One region of the Modestobacter sp. VKM Ac-2979 genome, then DNA from elsewhere that is predicted to be linked to it. Evidence: predicted binding sites of a transcription regulator. Region 1 holds the regulator's gene; the other holds the start of a gene.
What was found. The regulator LexA, encoded in region 1, represses DNA repair genes until DNA is damaged. The targets are predictions, from matches to a motif close to TCGAACANNTGTTCGA.
Positions count from the first base shown of each region.

Region 2: the regulator LexA is predicted to act here: its motif matches at 5,274-5,289, upstream of O2W15_RS02845 (HNH endonuclease signature motif containing protein).

Region 1 is NZ_JAPVBO010000007.1:63,338-70,453, forward strand. Features, by position in the region: gene hflX (GTPase HflX) at 1-770, shown strand, start outside; gene O2W15_RS19905 (phosphatase PAP2 family protein) at 877-1,605, shown strand; gene O2W15_RS19910 (hypothetical protein) at 1,577-2,647, shown strand; gene lexA (transcriptional repressor LexA) at 2,675-3,499, opposite strand; gene O2W15_RS19920 (LysM peptidoglycan-binding domain-containing protein) at 4,054-4,338, shown strand; gene nrdR (transcriptional regulator NrdR) at 4,675-5,286, shown strand; gene O2W15_RS19930 (vitamin B12-dependent ribonucleotide reductase) at 5,417-7,116, shown strand, end outside.
Region 2 is NZ_JAPVBO010000001.1:568,876-575,991, forward strand. Features, by position in the region: gene O2W15_RS02820 (mechanosensitive ion channel family protein) at 1-229, opposite strand, end outside; gene O2W15_RS02825 (hypothetical protein) at 369-851, shown strand; gene O2W15_RS02830 (GntP family permease) at 975-2,318, opposite strand; gene ychF (redox-regulated ATPase YchF) at 2,448-3,521, opposite strand; gene O2W15_RS02840 (cupin domain-containing protein) at 3,654-4,013, shown strand; gene O2W15_RS02845 (HNH endonuclease signature motif containing protein) at 4,056-5,255, opposite strand; gene O2W15_RS02850 (response regulator) at 5,389-6,009, opposite strand; gene O2W15_RS02855 (sensor histidine kinase) at 6,092-7,116, opposite strand, start outside.

The sequences.
Region 1 (7,116 bases):
GGATCCGCTCCCGGGTGAGCAAGCTCCGCAAGGAGATCGCCGGGATGGCGACCGCCCGGACGACGCAGCGCAACTCCCGCGACCGCAACGCGACGCCGAGCGTGGCGATCGCCGGCTACACGAATGCCGGCAAGTCCAGCCTGCTCAACCAGCTCACCGGGGCCGGCGTGCTGGTCCAGGACGCGCTGTTCGCCACCCTGGACCCGACGGTCCGTCGCGCGCAGACGCCCGAGGGGCGCGAGTACACGATGACCGACACCGTCGGCTTCGTGCGCCACCTGCCGCACCAGCTGGTCGACGCGTTCCGCTCCACGCTGGAGGAGGTGGCCGACGCCGATCTGCTCGTGCACGTCGTCGACGGTTCCGACTCCGACCCGCTGGGCCAGATCGACGCCGTGCACACGGTGCTCAACGAGATCGACGCGTCCGCCGTCCCGGAGCTGATCGTCGTGAACAAGGTCGACGCGATGACCGAGGAGGACATGCTGGCGCTGCGCCAGGCGCTCCCCGGGGCGATGTGGGTCTCGGCCCGGACCGGCGAGGGCATCGAGGCGCTGCGCGACGTGATCGCCCAGCGGCTGCCGCACCCGCACATCGACGTCGAGGTGCTGGTGCCCTACGACCGGGGTGACCTGGTCGCCCGGGTGCACCGGGACGGCGAGGTCGTCGAGGAGGCGCACGAGGCCACCGGGACCCGGCTGACCGCGCGCGTCAACGCCGGCCTGGCCGCCCAGCTCGACGATTTCACCGCGCCGGCCACCGAGGACTGACGGAGGGCCCCGCTGCCGCTCGCACGTTCGTGCCGGGCTCCCGCAGCGGGGCGAGCGGACAGCCCGGCGGATCACGACCAGGTCACGGCCCCGGTACCGTGACGCGATGACCAGGGGAGCGGTGGACCGGACGGCGACCGCTGCCGATCGACCGGTCGCACCGGTGGTCGGGGTGGGCCGGCCGCCGTGGTGGCTGCTCGTCCTCGCCGCCCTCGTCACCGTCGCGGTCACCGTCAACCTGCTCAGCCGCGGGTGGCTGGAACGGATGGACCTGCGGGTCTCCGAGGTGACCAGTGTGTGGGCGCTGCGGGACTCGTGGGCCTACTGGCCGATCTGGGTCGTCACCCAGATCGGCGGGCGGGTGACGATCCTGGTGGTGCTGGCCGGGCTGGTCGGGTGGCTCGCCGTGCGGCAGCGGACGCTGGTGCCGCTGGTCCGGGTGGTCGTTGCGCTGGCCCTGCTCACCACCGTGGTCTACGCGTTCAAGTGGGGCACCGGTCGTACGGCCCCGGCCTTCCCCGGGTCGTTCTTCCACACGGACGGGGCCAGCTACCCCTCGGGGCACGTGGCGAACGCCGTCCTCATGTGGGGGGTGGCCCGGTGGCAGGCCGTCGAGTTCGGCCTGCCCGCGGGCGTGCAGCGGGCCACCTGGCTGCTCAGCGTGCTGGGGCCGGTGGCGACGGGTGTGGCCATGGTGGCGCTGGACTTCCACTGGGTCACCGACGCGGTGGTCGGGCTCGCGGTCGGACTGCTGCTGTTGGGCGTGGTTCACGCACTGGACGCTGTCGCGATGTCACGCTGGGTTCGTGCCAGAGCCGGCCGATCCCAGGCGTAGCAGCGCCACCCGCCGCAGGACGACGGCCGGCGCCGCCCTCTGTGCGCCCGTCGGCCTGCTGGTCGCACTGCTGCCTGCCGGGCCGGCGGCCGCCGACGACGGGACCGCTCCCTACGGCGAGCCGACCACCCGGTGCGAGATCACCGACCCGCGGCTCCCGGAGCTCTCCGGCCTGGCCAGCGCCGGGGAGTCGATGCTCGCGATGAACGACGGCGGCGACCGCGCCGAGGTGCTGGTGCTCGACGGAGCCTGTGCGGTGGGTGAGGTGCGCACGGCGGAGGTCGACCCGTACGACCCCGAGGACCTCGCCCTCGCCGCCGACGGGACCATCTGGCTCGCCGACATCGGGGACAACGCGCAGAGCCGGGAGACGGTGGCGCTGATCGGTCTGCGCCCCGACGGGACCACCGTGCTGACCAGGCTCACCTACCCCGACGGTCCGCACGACGCGGAGGCCCTCCTGCTCGCGCCCGACGGCACCCCGTACCTGGTGACCAAGGAGGTGCTGGGCGCCAGCTCCGTGTACCGCCCGGATGCGCCCCTCGGCGACGGAGCCACCGTGCCGATGAGCAAGGTGGCGGCGCTCGGGCTCACGTTGACCGGCACACCGGGCGGCCCGGTGGGCCGGGCCGGCCAGCTGCTGGTCACCGGTGGCGCCGTGTCGTCGGACGGCTCGCGGATCGCCCTGCGGACCTACACCGACGCCTATGTCTGGCCGCTGAGCGGCTCCGACGTCGCCGGGGCGTTGGCCGGGCCCCCCGTGCGGGTGGCGTTGCCGGAGGCCCCACAGGGCGAGGCCATCGCCTTCGCGGCGAACGACCGGGACCTGCTCGTCGCCGGCGAGGGACTCCCTGCGGTGGTCACCCAGGTGCCGGCCACCGGTGACCTGACGGGGACGGTCCCGGCGGAGCCCACCGAGGCCGCCGACGGGTCGCTGGCGACCGCCGGTGGGGTCGAGCCGCTGACCGCCGGTCTCATCGCCGCGGCCGTGGCCACCGTGTTCGTGTGGGCCGGCGGCAAGCTGCGGCGGAGCCCGGCCTGAGCACGGGCCCGGCGCCCGTGCCCGAGGTCAGACCCGACGGAGCACGGTGACGACCCGGCCGAGGACCGTGGCGTCGTCGCCCGGGATGGGCTCGTACGCGGCGTTGTGCGGCATCAGCCACACGTGCCCGTCACGCCGCTTGTAGGTCTTCACCGTCGCCTCGCCGTCGATCATCGCGGCGACGATCTCGCCGTTCTCCGCGGTCGGCTGCTGCCGGACGACGACCCAGTCGCCGTCGCAGATCGCCGCATCGACCATCGAGTCACCCGCGACCTTCAGCATGAACAGGGTGCCCTCGCCGACCAGCTCGCGGGGGAGGGGGAAGACGTCCTCGACCGCCTGCTCGGCCAGCACCGGACCGCCGGCGGCGATCCGGCCGACCAGGGGCACGTACGTGGGTCGGGGGGCAGTGGCGTCGTCGACGCCACTGGCTGCACCGGAACCGGCCAGCGCCTCGGCCGTGGCCTCGTTCGTCGTCGCGGTGCTGTCGCCGGGGAGGCGCACGTCGAGTGCGCGCGGCCGGTTCGGATCACGGCGCAGCCAGCCCTTGCGCTGCAGCACTGACAACTGGTGGGCCACGGACGAGGCGGAGGAGAGACCGACCGCCTCACCGATCTCGCGGACCGAGGGCGGGTAGCCGCGGCGCTCGATCGAGTCACGGATGACCTCGAGCACCCGGCGCTGCCGCTGGGTCAGTCCGTCGCCGTCGGCGGCCCGGTCGGGGAACTCCCGCACCGCTGCTCCCGCCCCCGCTGCAGCCGTGGGCGCTGCGCCGTCGGCGGGTGCCGGGCTGGACGCTCCACGCCGCGAAGGGCTCTTGCCGCCGCGCGCCTTCGGGCCGTCGACCGCCATGTGTCCTCCTCGTCCGGCTGCCTCGGCAGCAGTTCCCGGTGGCGTCCTGCCGTACCGACGGCCGTGTCGCCACGGCGAGCCGGGACCTCGGACGCTGTCCTCGATCGCCTCGGAACCGTATCGCCTCAGGCCTCTCCGTTCAAACACGTGTTCGAAGAAGTCGCCGTGTCGGCGTGTTCCTGTCGGGGGTGTGCGGTAGACATCGCCCAGACGTTCTGTTCGAACGCCTGTTCGACCACCCGGTACCGCGAGACCTCTGGAGCACCCCGATGGCCAGTCCGCAGCTCGAGCTCCCCGTGGCCGCCCCGGCCTCGATGGCGGTCGTGCTCCCGTTCCCGGGGGCGCGCCAGGTGGCGCACTCGCCCGGGTCCGTGGTGCGCGGTCGGCCTGCACCCCTGCCCCGGGCGGCTCGCCCTGCGGCGGCCCTGCGGGGTCCCGGGCATCCCGACGTGCGCCCTGGTCGGCGGGTCGGCGTTGCGGGCGGGGGCGCCGCCGGCTGCGCGAGGCGCACGGGAGGGGGTGGCGGTGGGGCCGCCTCGGGTGCACAGGCGCCGTTGCGGCTGACCCGGCGCGGGCGGCGAGTGGTCGCCGGGCTGTCCATCGCCTTCGGGGTGTCCGTCGCCGCGGCGACGTTCGCCGCCGAGTCCGGCGGCCCCGGCGGCGGCCTCGAGCTGGCCGGCTCGACGATGGTCGTCGTCCAGTCCGGGGACACCCTGTGGTCGATCGCCGGCGAGATCGCGCCGGAGGAGGACCGTCGCGCGGTCGTCGACGCGCTCCTGAACGTGAACGGCCTCTCCGACGTCGACCTCGTCCCCGGTCAGGTGCTCGAGCTGCCCTGACCGGCGGCGCACCGGTGTCCACCGCGGTGCGAAGGGCCCGGCCGAGGCGCCGGTGGTTGTGGCGGGAGGGGCTCCGAGGGGCGCCCGGGTCAGATGCGGAAGACGACACGCTCGCCAGGGCTTGCACACCTGTAGGGGTGGTCGTACGGTTCCACCACAACATCTAGTAGTTACAGAGCTGTAAGCCATCCACAGTCGTTCCACACGTTGTCCCCGGCGCATCCACCGGATGTCCCCGGCCCAGTCCACAGCACGGCCATCGGGTCGGGGCCCGGTCACGGTGTCACGACGCCGCGGCGAGACCCTGCGCGACACCTCGGGAAGGAGGAGATCGACATGCGTTGTCCCTTCTGCCACAACCCCGACAGCAGGGTCATCGACTCGCGGGAGACCGACGAGGGGGCGACCACCCGCCGTCGACGCTCCTGCCCGGGCTGTGGACGCCGCTTCACCACGGTGGAGGAGGCGGTCCTCGCCGTCGTCAAGCGCAGCGGCGTGAGCGAGCCCTTCGCCCGGGGCAAGGTCGTCGCCGGGGTGCGGCGGGCGTGCCAGGGGCGGCCGGTCGACGAGCACCAACTGGCCCTGCTGGCCCAGCAGGTCGAGGACGCGGTGCGCGCCACCGGCTGCGCCGAGATCCCCAGCCACGAGGTCGGCCTGGCCATCCTCGGCCCGCTGCGCGACCTCGACGAGGTCGCGTACCTCCGCTTCGCCAGCGTCTACCGCAGCTTCTCCTCGGTCGCCGACTTCGAGAAGGAGATCGCCGAGCTGCGCGCCGCACCGGCCCGGAGCACTGCCCGCGCCGGTGACGCGCCACCCGTCGAGCGCGACGCGGTCGACGGCGACCAGGAGACCCCCGCGACCGGGAGCCCCGCGACCGGGACCACCACCCGCCGGCGAGCCCCCGAGCGGCCGCGACCGGCCGACACCGGCAGCGCCGCCGGCCCGTGAGAACTGTCCGACCCCTCCGCTAGACAGGTCTCGACGAGGAGACCGCACGACCCGGCTCCGGCACCCGCCGGCTTCCCCAGCCGCTCCGCCCGCACCACCGCACCAGTCCGACCCAGGGAGCCCTCGCACGATGACCGAGACAGCTGACCGCCTCACCACCAGCCGGAACCGCCGCACCGCCAAGGCCCCCAGCCGGGGGAAGGGCCTGAAGGTCAAGCGCGTGTTCACCACCGCGGGGGTGCACCCCTACGACGAGGTCGTGTGGGAGCGCCGCGACGTCGTCATGACCAACTGGCGGGACGGCTCGATCAACTTCGAGCAGCGTGGGGTCGAGTTCCCGGCCGAGTGGAGCATCAACGCCACCAACATCGTCACCACCAAGTACTTCCGGGGTGCGGTCGGCAGCTCGCAGCGCGAGACGAGCCTGCGGCAGCTCATCGACCGGGTCGTCCTGACCTACGGCGCGGCCGGCCGTGAGCACGACTACTTCGCCAGCGAGGGCGACGCCGAGGTCTTCGAGCACGAGCTGACCTGGATGCTGCTGCACCAGGTGTTCAGCTTCAACTCGCCCGTCTGGTTCAACGTGGGCACGGCCTCCCCGCAGCAGGTCAGCGCCTGCTTCATCCTGGCCGTCGACGACCAGATGGACTCGATCCTGAACTGGTACCGGGAAGAGGGCCTGATCTTCAAGGGCGGCTCGGGTGCCGGGCTGAACCTCTCCCGCATCCGCTCCTCCAAGGAGCTGCTCTCCTCCGGTGGCACCGCCTCCGGGCCGGTCTCCTTCATGCGCGGGGCCGACGCCTCCGCGGGCACGATCAAGTCCGGTGGCGCCACCCGCCGCGCGGCGAAGATGGTCGTCCTCGACATCGACCACCCCGACATCGAGGAGTTCATCGAGACCAAGGCGCGCGAGGAGGACAAGATCCGCGCGCTGCGGGACGCCGGGTACGACATGGACCTGGGCGGCAAGGACATCACCAGCGTCCAGTACCAGAACGCCAACAACTCCGTCCGGGTCAACGACGAGTTCATGCGCGCGGTCGAGGAGGGCACCGACTTCGGGCTGCGGGCCCGCGGCGACGGCTCGGTGATCGAGACCGTCGACGCCCGTGAGCTGTTCGGCAAGGTCACCAAGGCGGCCTGGGAGTGCGCCGACCCGGGCATCCAGTACGACGACACCATCAACGACTGGCACACCAACCCCGAGACGGGGCGGATCAACGCCTCGAACCCGTGCTCGGAGTACATGAGCCTGGACAACAGCTCGTGCAACCTGGCGTCGCTGAACCTCATGAAGTTCCTCAAGGACGACGGCACCTTCGACTCCAAGAACTTCGTCAAGGCCGTCGAGCTGATCATCACCGCGATGGACATCTCGATCTGCTTCGCCGACTTCCCGACCGACCCGATCGGCGAGACCACCCGGGCCTACCGCCAGCTGGGCATCGGGTACGCCAACCTCGGCGCGATGCTCATGGCCACCGGCCACGCCTACGACTCCCGCGGCGGGCAGTCCCTGGCCGCCGCCATCACCTCGCTGATGACCGGCACCGCCTACCGTCGCTCGGCCGAGCTGGCCGGGGTCGTCGGTGCCTACGACGGCTACGCCCGCAACGCCGACGCCCACGCCCGGGTCATGCGCAAGCACGCTGCCGCCAACGACGCGATCCGCCCGGTCGGCGCCGACGACGCCGACGTGCTCAAGGCCGCGACCGCTGAGTGGCAGGAGTGCCTGGCGACCGGCACCGAGAACGGCTGGCGCAACGCGCAGGCCTCCGTGCTGGCCCCCACCGGCACGATCGGCTTCATGATGGACTGCGACACGACCGG
Region 2 (7,116 bases), on a different contig from region 1:
CGACCAGGCCGAGGAAGCGACCGGCGACGAGCCCGACGTGCCGGTTCGCGTCGCGGTCGAGGGCGCGGACCAGCAGCCGCCGCAGCAGCACCGCGAGCAGGATGGAGGCGAGGAAGACCGCCAGCGCCTGGAGGACCTCGCTGACCGCGATGTCGTCCTCGACGACGACGTCGACGTCCTCGACCGCGGCCGCAGCCAGGACGTCGAGCAGGTGCAAGTCGACCGGCATGCGAGGAGGATGCTCCAGGAGGCCGCGGATCAGTCATCCGCGCCGCGCCCTCGGGCCGTGGGTGGCGGGCAGGTCACGCTGACGTGAAGCTTTCCCCGCACCGGGCGCGAAGTGATCTGGATCACATTACGCTCCCGGCATGGCCACTACTCCCACCCGCACCCGCCGCCTGGCGTCCGGCCTCGCCGCCGCCGGCCTGCTGCTCGTCCCGCTCTCTGCCTGCTCTGACGAGCCCGTGGACGATGCCACGAGCGCACTGGACACCGCGACCGAGACCCCAGCCGAGGGGGAGACGAGCGAGCCGACGATGACGGACGACTCCGCCACCGCCACCGAGACCGACGCCATGGCGACCGAGACCGGGGGCGCCACGAGCACCGAGTCCGGCGTGGAGTGCTCCGGGAGCTCCTGCGTGGTCACGCTCTCCGGCGACGGCACCGAGGTGGACGTGCTCGGCACGACCGTGACCCTCGGGCAGGTCCAGGACGGCCGGGCCACCGTCGGCATCGCCGGCCAGGAGGTCTCCTGCAGCGAGGGCGAGAGCGTGTCGGCCGGGCCGCTCAACCTCGAGTGCACGACCGTCACGCCCGAGAACGTCGTCATGACCGCGACCCTGGGCTGACCCGCCCCGCCTCGTCCGGGCGACCCGTGGCGACCAGCTCCAGCTCCTCGACCAGCTCCTGGACGACGTGCAGGACGAGCTGCACGTCGTCCGGGAGCCCCTAGGCAGGCCTCGCTGGACCCGCTAGGCGATGAGCGCCACCGCCATGACCATCGGCAGCGAGACGACCGAGGCGATGGAGGTGCCCATGGTCAGGGTCTTGAAGGTCCCCTGGGTCGACAGCCCCAGCAGTGATTTGTACATCCAGAAGAAGTTGCTGTTGACCTGCAGCGCGAACATCGCACCCGAGGCGATGGCGAGACCGATGACGATCGGTGCCACGTCGATCGACCCGAGCACCGGGCCGATGATCCCGGCGGCCGCGATCGCCGCCACCGACACCGACCCGATCGCCAGGTGCAGCACCGCCGCGATCAGCCAGGCGAGCAGGATGCTGAGGACGACCGGCGCCGCGGCGTCGGCAGCGAAGAGACCGGCCAGGATCGTGTCGAGCCCGGTCTCCCCGATGACGGCCCCTAGGGACCCGCCGATGCCGGTGATGAGCAGGATCGCGCCGGTGGTGTGGAAGCCCTCGCTCATCGCGGTCTCCGTGCCCGCCGAGCCCAGCGTGCGCCGGCAGAGCACATAGGCCCCGACCAGGCCGAGGAACAGGGCGAAGTTCGCGTCGCCGAGGAAGGCGATGAAGTCGTTGGAGAACTCCAGGAGCTCCGCGAACGCGCCGAACGCGATCAGCACCAGCGGCACGAGGATCGGCAGCAGGCTCACGAGCAGCGGAGGCGTCGACCTCTCCTCCTCGACCAGCTCAGCGCTCTCCTGCTCGGCCATGGCCTCGTCCACCTGCTCGTCCGTGGCCGAGTTCCAGTAGCGGCCACGCAGGAGCAGCCGGAGGACGATCGTCGTCACGATCGCGGTCAACGGCCCCAGCACGAAGCCGTAGACCAGCCAGGTCCCGAGTGGGACGTCGAGCAGGCCCGCGATGGAGATCGCGGCCAGTCCCGGGATCACGAAGACGTAGCCGGCGAAGATCCCGGCCCCGAGCGCACCGGCCATGAGGGGCAGGCCGGTCCGGCCGATGAACGGCGCCGTCGACCGCGCCACAGGCGAGGCCAGCACGACCTGCACGTCCACGTAGATCGACGGGAAGACCGTCGACATCGCCGCCGTCAACGCGTACGGGAGCCGCTGCGCGCCGACCCGGCTGACGAGCAGCGCCACCATCTTCCGGAAGGCGCCCACCGCGTGGAGCAGTGCCCCGATGAGCACGCCGAAGCCGATGAGCAGGCCGACCTCGGCCATGATCTCGCCGAAGCCGGTCGCGATCGCCACCAGCGTCGCCGCGAAGCCGACACCCGTCGCGAGGCCGAGGTAGAGCGACCCGATGATCAGCGAGATGACCGGGTCGACCTTGGCCTTGATGATGAGCAGGACGATGACGGCGATCGCTATCGCGGTGTGCGCCACGACCATGAACAGGTCCTCCGGGTACGGGGAGTGGCGCGGTCACCACCGCCGTCGCCACGTTGAGTGCTCACCTTGGCACCGATCGTCCGCAGCCGCGGGCTGGCGCACGGTCGGGGGCAGAGCACCCAGCGATGGCTAGACGTTGAAGCGGAACTCCACGACGTCGCCGTCGGCCATGACGTAGTCCTTGCCCTCGATCCGCACCCAGCCCTTGGACTTGGCCTCGGCCATCGAGCCGGCCTCCATCAGCTGGTCGAAGCCGACGATCTCGGCCTTGATGAAGCCGCGCTGGAAGTCGGTGTGGATGACGCCGGCCGCCTCGGGGGCGGTGGCGCCGACCGGGATCGTCCAGGCCCGCGACTCCTTGGGCCCGGCGGTCAGGTAGGTCTGCAGGCCCAACGTGCGGAAGCCGACAGAGGCCAGCTGGTCCAGCCCCGGCTCGTCCTGGCCGATGGAGGCCAGCAGCTCGGCGGCCTCGTCGTCGGGCAGCTCGATCAGCTCGGACTCGGTCTGCGCGTCGAGGAAGATCGCCTCCGCCGGGGCGACCAGGGCCCGCAGCTCGTCGAGCACCTCACTGTTGGCCAGCTCGTCGGCGTCGACGTTGAAGACGTACAGGAACGGCTTGGTGGTCAGCAGGGTCAGCTCACGCAGCGGCTCCGCGTCGACACCGGCGGCGAACAGCGTCTTGCCGCTGTCGAGCACCTCCTGCGCCGCGACGGCGGCGTCGTGCAGGACCTTGCGGTCCTTCTCCTTGCGCGACTCCTTCTCCAGCCGCGGGATCGCCTTCTCCAGCGTCTGCATGTCGGCGAGGATCAGCTCGGTGTTGATCGTCTCGATGTCGTCGGACGGGGAGACCTTGCCCTCGACGTGCACCACGTCCGGGTCGGTGAACACCCGGATCACCTGGCAGATCGCGTCGCTCTCCCGGATGTTGGCCAGGAACTTGTTGCCCAGGCCCTGCCCCTCGCTGGCGCCGCGCACGATGCCGGCGATGTCCACGAAGGACACCGTCGCCGGGATGATCTTCTGCGAGCCGAAGACCTCGGCCAGCTTCGCCAGCCGCGGGTCGGGGACGCCGACCACGCCGACGTTGGGCTCGATCGTCGCGAACGGGTAGTTCGCCGCGAGCACGTCGTTCTTGGTCAGGGCGTTGAAGAGGGTCGACTTGCCGACGTTGGGCAGGCCGACGATCCCGATGGTGAGACTCACGCGTACTCCTCGCTTCGCTCGTCGTCCGCGTTCGTCCGGACTGCTGTGTGCATTGGCCGAGCTCGCAAGCTCGCTCGGGCAGGACCACCTTACGGGCGTTGACGCGCTCCCCCGGTGGGCGAGGATGAGCAGGTGCCCGAACCCGTGGATCTCGCCGCCGTCCTCAGCACCGTCGACCAGCCGTGGTCACCCCGCACCGTCGCCGTGCTGAACGACTACGACCTGCGCGTCGTGCACACCCGCGGCGAGTTCACCCGGCACAGCCACCCGGAGACCGACGAGGTGTTCCTCGTCCTCTCCGGCTCGCTGACGATCCGGATGGACGACGGCGACGTCACCCTCGGCCCGGGTCAGCTGCACGTCGTGCCGAAGGGCACCCCGCACCAGCCGTACAGCCCGGACGGCGCCCAGGTGCTCCTGATCGAGCCGAGCGCGACGGTCAACACCGGCGACACCCCCAGCGAGCTGACCGCCGAGCGCAGGGTCGTCTGAGGAGCGGTCCGTCCGAGTGCAGGACCGTTCGAGTGCAGGCCGCTACAGCAGCGGACCGATGAGGATCTCGGTGCCGTCAGGGCGGTAGGTGCGCCATCGCCCGTCCGGTGGGCGTTCCACCCGGAAGCCGTGATGCACCTTGGTGTGGTGGCGTTCGCAGAGAAGCGCTGAGTTCTGCAGGTTGGTCTCGCCGCCGTGCAGCCAGTGGATGAGGTGGTGCACGTCGCACCACCAGGACGGGGCGCCGCAGCCGGCGAACACGCAGGACTTGTCCCGCCGCTCGACCGCCTTGCGCAGCCCGGGGGTGACCACCCGGTGGTCTCTCCCCAGGTCCAGCGGGACCCCGTCGGGGCCCATGACGATGCGGGAGACGCTGGCGTCGCAGGCGATCCAGCGGGCCCGCGCCGCGGAGATCGTCGCCCCGAAGCCGGTGCTCGCCGCCCCCGGGCCGGTGGCCGGGTCGACCAGGTCGTCCAGGTCGATGCCCACCACCACGTGCGGCTTCACCGTCCGCAGGATCGGCAGGTCCCCGCTGGCCAACTGGTTGTCACACAGCTGCACGAGGGCGTCGGCGTTCTGCTGAGCCCGGGTCCGCGCATCGCCCTGGGGGCGGTCGGCCTGCACGATCGACTCGATCGCCGCCTGCACCTTCTCCCCACCCACGGCATCAAGGTCGAACCGGCCGGTGACGCTGCCGTCGGCGTGCTTCGCGATCGTGAGCCGGCGACCCTCGGTGGGGTCGGGCTCCGGACCGTCGGGGTCCAGCGCGTCCTCGAACGCCTGCACCGCAGCCACCAACGACTGGTGCGGCGACTCGGCCGCTACCTGCGCCCACACCCGATCGAACGCGGCAAGGTCGATCGCCTGCTCCTCGGCTCGAGCCCGCTCCCGCTCCCCCACCGCAGCGGCGACCACGTCCATCTGCGCCGCCGTCACCGCACCCTCGGCGAACCCGGCCGCCAGCGCCGGGAAGTGCTCCAACGCCCGACCCGACCGCAGGACCCGCGACGCGTCGCTCGCCGACAGCCGCGCATGCCCGATCAACCACGACCGCATCGACTTCAACCCGTCGTGCTCGGCGGCCTGGGTGGTGTCCGCGCGGCGCACGGTGCGGGTGAGCTCCGCGGCGACCCGGTTCTGCACGGCCACCAACTCCGCGACCCGGTCCAGCACGCCGCCGTCCGTCAACCCGTGCAGCTCCTCGGCCGCCAAGGCGTCCAGAGCTGACATCAACTCGCTCACGGACACCTCCCGACGTATTCGAACGTGTGTACGAATACTACCGCCGTCGAGGACCCCGGGCAACACGAATCCCCAGGTCAGGAGCCTGTCCACAGATGCGAGCAGGCTCTTGACAGACCCGCTCCAGTCACGGTCAGCCGGCCGAGCCGGGGCCCGCCAGCAGGCCGCGCTCGACCGCGACCAGGACCGCCCGCGTGCGGTCGTCGACCCCGAGCTTGGCGAACACCCGGAGCAGGTGCGTCTTCACCGTCGCCTCACCGATGAACAGCTCCCGGCCGATGTCGGCGTTGGTCAGCCCGCGCGCCACCCCGGACAGCACCTGCAGCTCCCGGGCCGTCGGCGCCTCGGCCGCCGGCGCCCGCAGCCGGGACACCAGCCGGGCCGCGACCGGCGGCGCCAGCACGGTCTCCCCACGGGCCGCTGCCCGCACCGCGTCGGCCAACTGCGCCAACGGCGTGTCCTTGAGCAGGTAGCCGGTGGCCCCGGCCTCCACCGCGCGCACGATGTCGGCGTCGGTGTCGTAGGTGGTCAGCACCAGCACCCGCACACCCGGGTGTGCGGCGGAGATCCGGCCGGTCGCCGTGACGCCGTCCATCCGCGGCATCCGCAGGTCCATCAGGACGACGTCCGGCTGTTGCTCGGCGACCGCCGCGAGCGCAGCCAGCCCGTCGCCGGCCTCCCCCACGACCTCCAGGTCCGGCTGGGCGGCCAGCCAGCCGACCAGCCCGCCGCGCACGACAGGGTGGTCGTCCACCACCAGGATCCTGATCACCCTCGCTCCGTTCCGGTCGCCGGCGTTCCCCGGGGTGCGCGCTCGACGTGCGTCTCCGCGGTGGTCATCGCGCCGGCACCTGCACCGTGACCCGGGTGCCCTCCCCCGGGGCCGAGACGACGTCGACCGCGCCACCCACCTGCTCGGCCCGGTCCCGCAGCCCGGCCAGCCCGACGCCGTCCCCCGCGGCCGGGTCGAAGCCCACCCCGTCGTCGGAGACGTGCACCGACACCTGCCCCGCCTCCCCCACCCCGATCCGCAGCACCACCGCGCTGGCCGCGGCGTGCCGGCGGACGTTGGCCAGCGCCTCCTGCGCTCCCCGCAGCAGCACGATCTCCTCCGCCCGGGTCAGGCCGGCGTCGTCCGCCAGCGCAGCGGTGTCCAGCCGGGTGGGCAGGCCGGTCTCCCGGCCGAACCGTTCGGCGAGCCGTTCCAGCGCCTCCCGCAACGTCGAGGAGTCCAGCGCCACCGGCGCGAAGGCGGCGACCATCGCCCGGGCCTCGGCCAGGTTCTCCCGGGCGACCTCCTCGATCAGCGCCACCCGCTCCGCGGCCGCACCCGGGTCGCCGGGCAGCTGCCCGGCGGCGGTCTGGGCCAGGACGACGATGCTCGTGTAGCCCTGCGCGAGGGTGTCGTGCACCTCGCGGGCCCATCGCTCCCGCTCCGCGGCGACGCCCTGCTCACGGTGCGCCGCGGCGAGTTCGGCGCGGGTCGCCTCCAGCTCCTGGATCAGCGACGCTCGCTCGCGACTCTGCGCCAGCACGCGGCTCAGCCACAGGCCCAACGCCAGGCTGAACACCAGACCGACCGAGGTCTGCACGACGCCCGACAGCGGCTCGGTGCCGCGGCTCCAGGAGACCGCCGGCCCGGCCGTGCTGGCCAGCGCGAGGAGCACCGTCCAGGTGACGCCCGGCCGGGCCGACTCGACGAGGAACCACACCTGCGAGTAGGCCAGGAAGAGCAGGAACAGCAGCTCAGGTGCGTGCCAGCCGAGCACGGTGAAGACCGCCACCAGGACAGCGAGGTAGCCGACCGCGCGCCGAGAGTGGTCGTCGCCGATGGCCGGGGCGCCGAGCACCGAGTAGGCGA